Cytobacillus sp. IB215665: one gene and its partner. The protein of the gene in region 1 interacts with the protein of each later gene in a pairwise test. Links are inferred from orthologs where the notes say so. Each region holds a gene or a part of one and is shown on either strand. Other genes may lie near its edges. The genes, in order: selB and serC.

Region 1 (3,208 bases):
CAAAAACAGCATTAAACATTGTCGGTTTCCCAATCAAAAAGCTAGGTGCAGAAATTCTAGCACAAATCTTAAAGGGAGCTGCTGATAAGGTAGCAGAAGCAGATGCACTAATTATTGGTGGGCATTCCATTGATGATCAAGAGCCTAAATTTGGGTTATCTGTTACTGGCTTTGTTCACCCGAACAAAATATGGAAAAATATTGGTGCTACACCTGGAGATGTATTGGTGATTACGAAACCACTCGGTGTAGGAGTTTTAACAACTGGCATTAAACGCGATAAAACAACACTCGACCAGTCAAAACTAGTTTCAGCAACCATGGCACAATTGAACAAGCTGGCAGCTGATTTGCTACAAAAATATACACCAAGTGCTGTTACTGATATAACGGGATTCGGATTACTTGGACATGCAAGTGAAATGGCGCGAGGAAGCAATGTAAGCATGTTAATTGATTATTCGAAAACACCTCTATTAGACGGTGCACATAAGCTAGCAGAAAATGGAGTAATACCAGGAGGCTCAAAAGCCAACCATAAATGGCTGAAACAATTTGTGACATATGGTACGAACATCACTGAAACTGAACAGTTACTATTATGTGATGCCATTACTTCGGGTGGGCTCTTTATAAGTATGCCTATAAACGATGCAAAATCGTATGTAGAAGAGCTACATAATAACGGTATTGAAGACGCAGCGATTATCGGGCGTGTAATAGAAAAAGAAGATCAGTTTATATACGTGGAATAAGTTTTTACTTTAATAGGATTTATATACGAGAAATAATGGTTAAACAATTACAAACTAAGCTGTTCACAAGCCATGAAATGATAAAAGCAAAAGGTCCAAACAGTAGAAGCAGCGGGAATCTATTCTGAACCGCTGCTTCTTATTTGAACCCATACTCGTTTAGAGTCTTCTCTTGTTGTATATTTTAGCTTATCAAATAGTTCAAGTAATGGTACTAAATACTTCCTAGATAGTTGGAGAACATCTTTAGCGTCTTTGAGCTCAAACTGTTTCGGAAAATGTGAACGTAGCTTAGCATTAGCTTCTTGTAAAGCTGCAAAATGAATATAGTGTTTATCATTCATACCTACAAGTTTTCCAGTAGATATCAAATAATTTCGTAGTTCGTCAGCTTCTGTATTAGGTATTCCTGATTGTTTTACATATTCTGCCCAAGACAGAACTGTGATTCCGTCCTTTCGGATCATTTGAATCATATTCTCCATTCGTTTTGCCCATTGTTTAGGATAACTAGGAGTAAAGCAATGCATTGAGATATATTGCTCTTTCTTAATAAATATATCTTGATCCGACGTTTGATTAAGTACAAAATCAAGCACTTGTGTTGGATATTTGGTTGAAAAGTGTTGAAGTAATTCCGCTTTGTTGATTCCTGTTCTTAGTGGATAACGAACATGGTAAGTATGTAAATACGATTTCAACTCTTCGATTATATTAAGGATAATAGCATTTAGTGTAACTTGGTTATCGTTAATAACAACAAACTCTGGATGTAAGACCAATTCACCTACCAGGCGTTCGTCAATCGAACTACGCTTATTAATGTCAGATATGGAAATGATACCAGCTTGTTCGATCAAATCTATTAAACGTTCTTTCGGAGTCCCTTTCATTTTGCTATGCAACATAGATACCGAATCTTTGCCAAAACGGTATTTCTGACCATTAGGGTCAATTACCCATCCCCCACCAATTGTTTCTACTGGAGTAGGCCTACGAATTATAAAACGATCTCCTCTTGTCACAACCGTTGACTCTGCTAAACGGAGTTGACAGAGAATTTCTGCATGATCTTCATCACTATTTACTTCATTACGATCAAAGAAAATAATTTTCGCCATTATTTCAGCTGTTCCAATGTGGCATTTTACTAGAGACCTTTGTTTTAGTGTGTGCTTAACATGCTTACTTAGTGAAAGTGCAATATCAATCGTATTTGTCACTAAATAAGATTCTGAAGAAGAAACTAAAACATCTCCACGTTTCACTTCACCACGTAAGGACGATACATTTATGGCTATTCTTTGTCCAGCCCAAGCTTCATCTACTGGTTTGCTATGCATTTGCATTTGCCTTATATTTGCTCTTTGGTTTGAAGGTAATATCGTTACTTGCTCATCTTCTCGCACAGACCCATCAAAAACTGTTCCTCTTACGACTGTTCCTTGACCTTTTAACGTAAAAACTTGGTCGACTGGCAAGCGAAATGCATTTCTTGTATTTCGTGGAGAGATAGCCCGTAATAGTTTTAATAATAGCTCTTTTAGCTCATCAATTCCCTTATTTGACAAACTATCAACTAACAGGGCTGGAGCATATTCAAAAACTGTCCCTTGTAACTCTGACTGAATATCTTCTTTAACGAGTTCAAGCATTTCATCATCTACTGTATCTATTTTAGAAATTGCAATAACTCCATGTTTAATTCCTAAAAAAGATAATATTTCTAGGTGTTCCTTCGTTTGTGGCATGACACCTTCATCGGCTGCAATTACTATAACAACAACATCTATGCCAGCCACTCCTGAGATCATCTGTCTAATAAACCGTTCGTGACCAGGACAATCAATGATTGAGGCTATCATGTTTTCATGAAGGTGCAAAGGTGCAAACCCTAACTCTATAGTAATCTTGCGCTCCTTCTCCTCTTTCAATCTGTCAGTATCTACATTTGTCAACGCTTTTGTTAAAGCTGTTTTTCCGTGATCTATATGACCCGCTAGGCCGATCGTATAATGCTGCTCTGTCAAGTAACATCACCTGCAACTCAATCACAATATTACATTGTAATTTCTCTTTGTATTATTTTAAAACTGATACAGTAATGACCTATTCTATATACTTCTTAAATAGCATTGAAAAAAACACTAATCACACCATTTTAAAGGCATAATTTTTGAGTGTCACAACACGAATACTTGGCACTAAATGTATGATATAGTCCATGTATGCCAAGGACAAATATATTACGCAATGGTAGCTGCTTGTTCTTCTATTGCCTTTTGCATATCTTGGTTAGTTACACGTTTTTCAACTTCATCTAATAGATCATGGATCTTGTTTTCAAAATACTGTACTTCTTCTTCGGTTAAGGCATTCTTCATTTTTTCTGTTAGCCGATCAACATGCTCTTTCTCTGCTTCAGTTAGATGCTTTGCTAATCCTCGCATGAA
Region 2 (3,214 bases), on another replicon or contig:
ACACTGTTACTGAAAATGGTTGAAAAGGATCATATGCCATTTTATCAAATGGTTATCAAGGAACAATTATCAAAAGCAGATGTAGATGAAATTCTATCAGTTTGTGAAAAGTTGAGCATGAAACTTGAAGAACAAAAAGCGGAAGGCCTATTAGTATTTACCCCGCTTCTTATAGAATTCTCCAAAACAATCCAATTTAAAATGAATGTAAAAGATACAGTAACAGCTATGTTAAAACAACAAATGTACACTCCGTTGATGGAAGAATTTATGAAATTAATAAAATAGACTTTAGTTATCTTCAATCACTTCTTGTAGCTGATTGTGCTTTCTAATTTTTCCATCTACCTCAACAAATTCTTCTTCAATATTCTCAAAAGATTTTTCAAATATCCTCATGAAATCGTCACCGTATATACTACGAATGATACACATTACATCAGTAAGTTCTGGGAATTTTCCGTATAAATCTTTTATTGGAAGTGCACCCTGAAAGGTAGAATGTCTTGTTGGGTCATAACTCTCCATTAACTCTAATAAAATTTCTTCTCCCTGACTAGTAATTTTTACATAGGTATTTCTTTTATCATTCTCTTTTTTGGAAAATTGCAATAAATTTCGTTCTTCCAATTTCTTAGAAAAGTTGAAGGCAGTTGAAACGTGCATGACTCCGAATTTTGCAATCTCTGAGATGGAGGCACCATTTAAATGGTAAGCAATCCATAGTATATGATGTTCATTAATATTTAAATCATATGGTTTGATCCAGTTTTGCCAATCCTTTTCGATAGTCTTCCATAGTGCTTTACCGAGTTGAGCCATTCTTTGGCTAAATAACATTGCTTCTTTCATAGAAAAATTATTTTCTTTCGTCACAACTAGTCACCTACTTTTCTTTGGATTTTTTATTACAATCTATTATGCCAATAAAATAAAAATTAATAAAGGATTAAATTTCGGAAATTTTAAAATAAACGAAATTTATTTAAATCAGAACACATAGTTATTCTGAAAACACCATAATATCAATTAAGGGGGGGACTGCATTGACAGTGTTAATCTTGTTATTGTTTGTTTTAAGTCTATTATTCTTTGTTGGCATGATAAATTATTTCTCACTAATACAAAGAGCTGTCGCCTACCCACCTAAACAAATACTTCGTCAAAAAGCAGCTGTCCTAGGTGGAGGTGGATGTGTTTGTTTGCTAGTAGCTCTATCTATCATTTATTTTAGATGATGAAACCCCGACCAAAGACCGGGGTTTTTATAAATTTCATCTAACTAAATTATTTTTGAGTTTAGAGCTGGTTCCTCTTATAAAAGCTGTTCATGAAATCTGCTAAGGTTTCACAAGCTTCTAGTGGTACAGCGTTATAAATCGATGCACGACACCCTCCTACAGAGCGGTGCCCACTCAAACCGATAAAGCCTTTTTCTTTAGCCTCGAAGAGAAACTTCTTTGTTAACTCTTCAGAAGGTAATGTAAATGTTACATTCATTTTTGACCTGCTATCCATCTTTGCATGAGGCTTATAAAACCCATTACTATCGTCAATACAACTGTATAGAAGAGAAGCTTTTTCATTATTAACTCTCTCTATTCCTTTCACACCACCATTATTAGCCAACCACTCAAGAACAAGTGATAAAGTATATATTGCAAATGTAGGAGGAGTGTTATATAAGGAATTTTTGTCAGCATGCGTACGATAGTTAAGCATCGTTGGTAATTCATCAGTGGTGTTAGTGAGTAGTTCTTTTTTTAGAATGACAACCGTAACACCAGATGGTCCAAGGTTTTTTTGTGCACCAGCATAAATCATTGAGAATTGCTCCACATTAATTTCATGGCTTAAAATATCACTAGACATATCTGCAATAAGCTCAACATTATTTAACTGTGGATATTTCGACCATTGGGTACCATAAATCGTATTATTTGAAGTAACATGTAAATAAGCAGCATTATCACTTACTTCTAAATCATTAATAGATGGAATGTGCTTGTATTGATTTTCTTTACTAGATGCAGATACATGGACATGCCCGATTTTTTTAGCTTCAGCTAAGGCTTTCTCAGACCAAGATCCTGTCAAAACATAGTTAGCAACTGTATTGTTGGAAAGTAAATTCATTGGAATCATTGTAAATTGAAGACTAGCTCCACCTTGAAGAAATAAAACTTCATATTCATCTGAGATGTTAAGTAATTGCTTTAGTAGAGTTTTCGCTTTTTCATGAACGGCGTCATATTCTTTGCTACGGTGACTAAGCTCCATGACAGACATCCCAGTTCCTTGGAAATTTACTAACTCTTGTTGAGCGATTTGTAGAACTTCTAGTGGTAGTGCAGATGGTCCAGCATTAAAGTTGTATGCACGCATCACGTAATATCCTCCTCAAAAATGTTTTGTTACGTTAATTGCTTAAATTGTTTATATAGTACCATGAAACGGTAATGAAGTAAGCTATTATTTTAAAGTTTTCGAAAATTAGCTAAGATTAGTTAACAAAATATAAACATGAATTCAAAAGGGGAGATATATTTTTGTACCGTGAAAACAAGCCGTTTATTATTAGCCCTTATGACCACCCAGACATTTATCCAGGACCAAGACCACCTAGCTCATTTGTTTTTATGAATGGCAGAGTCCATAAAATTGAAGAAGCAAATAATACTAAAATTGAACAACTTTCAGTTCATGTTGCAAATAATAGTCACCCACTAGGTTCATTTTTAACGGATGATGGAGAGGTACTCAATATTGAGGAATTGTTAGAGACAGAAGGAGTAAGTTCTATCGATAATAGATTTCCTGTCGTTGCTTATGGATCAAACGTATGTATTGCACAACTTGTGTACAAATTTAGCTTAAATCAAAACTCGAAACAAATACTCATTTGTATGAAAGGGACGATGGTTGATTCAGATATTGTTTTTGGCCCATTTTTAGCTCCTTACGGGGCATTACCAGCAGTAATTGCACCAAATCGTGGGTCACAAACGGAAATTTGGCTAACATTCTTGGATAAGGATCAACTTGAACTTATGGATAGAACAGAAACCGGATATGAACTTAGAGAACACCTTAATAGAAAACTAACACTTCAAACAGGAGAAACGTTTGAAAAAGTGTATGCATATTATTATCCATATGCTCTGAAGTTAGATGGAACATATTATCGTTTTAATGATATTCCTAGCATTTCTAC

Evidence for each region.
Region 2: the proteins of selB (region 1) and serC interact in binary tests that used the Escherichia coli proteins (3 or more experiments, as listed by UniProt). The link is inferred for Cytobacillus sp. IB215665 from one-to-one orthologs.

What each region holds. Positions count from the first base shown.
Region 1 is NZ_JAXBME010000016.1:62,470-65,677, forward strand. What follows is about bases 331-3,196. They hold selB (selenocysteine-specific translation elongation factor), read right to left. Parts: upstream 2,786-3,196; coding sequence 875-2,785; downstream 331-874. Other genes in these bases: SLH52_RS17420 (hypothetical protein), read right to left, coding at 3,002-3,196. Also shown: more of SLH52_RS17420, read right to left, coding at 3,197-3,205. UniProt on the Escherichia coli protein: Translation factor necessary for the incorporation of selenocysteine into proteins. It probably replaces EF-Tu for the insertion of selenocysteine directed by the UGA codon. SelB binds GTP and GDP.
Region 2 is NZ_JAXBME010000003.1:263,046-266,259, reverse strand. The notes cover bases 343-3,214. They hold serC (3-phosphoserine/phosphohydroxythreonine transaminase), read right to left. Parts: upstream 2,386-3,214; coding sequence 1,300-2,385; downstream 343-1,299. Other genes in these bases: SLH52_RS05480 (hypothetical protein), read left to right, coding at 2,550-3,214; SLH52_RS05490 (hypothetical protein), read left to right, coding at 1,047-1,238; SLH52_RS05495 (HTH-type transcriptional regulator Hpr), read right to left, coding at 343-876. In the rest of the region: SLH52_RS05500 (DUF1878 family protein), read left to right, coding at 1-288; more of SLH52_RS05495, read right to left, coding at 292-342. UniProt on the Escherichia coli protein: Catalyzes the reversible conversion of 3-phosphohydroxypyruvate to phosphoserine and of 3-hydroxy-2-oxo-4-phosphonooxybutanoate to phosphohydroxythreonine. Is involved in both pyridoxine and serine biosynthesis.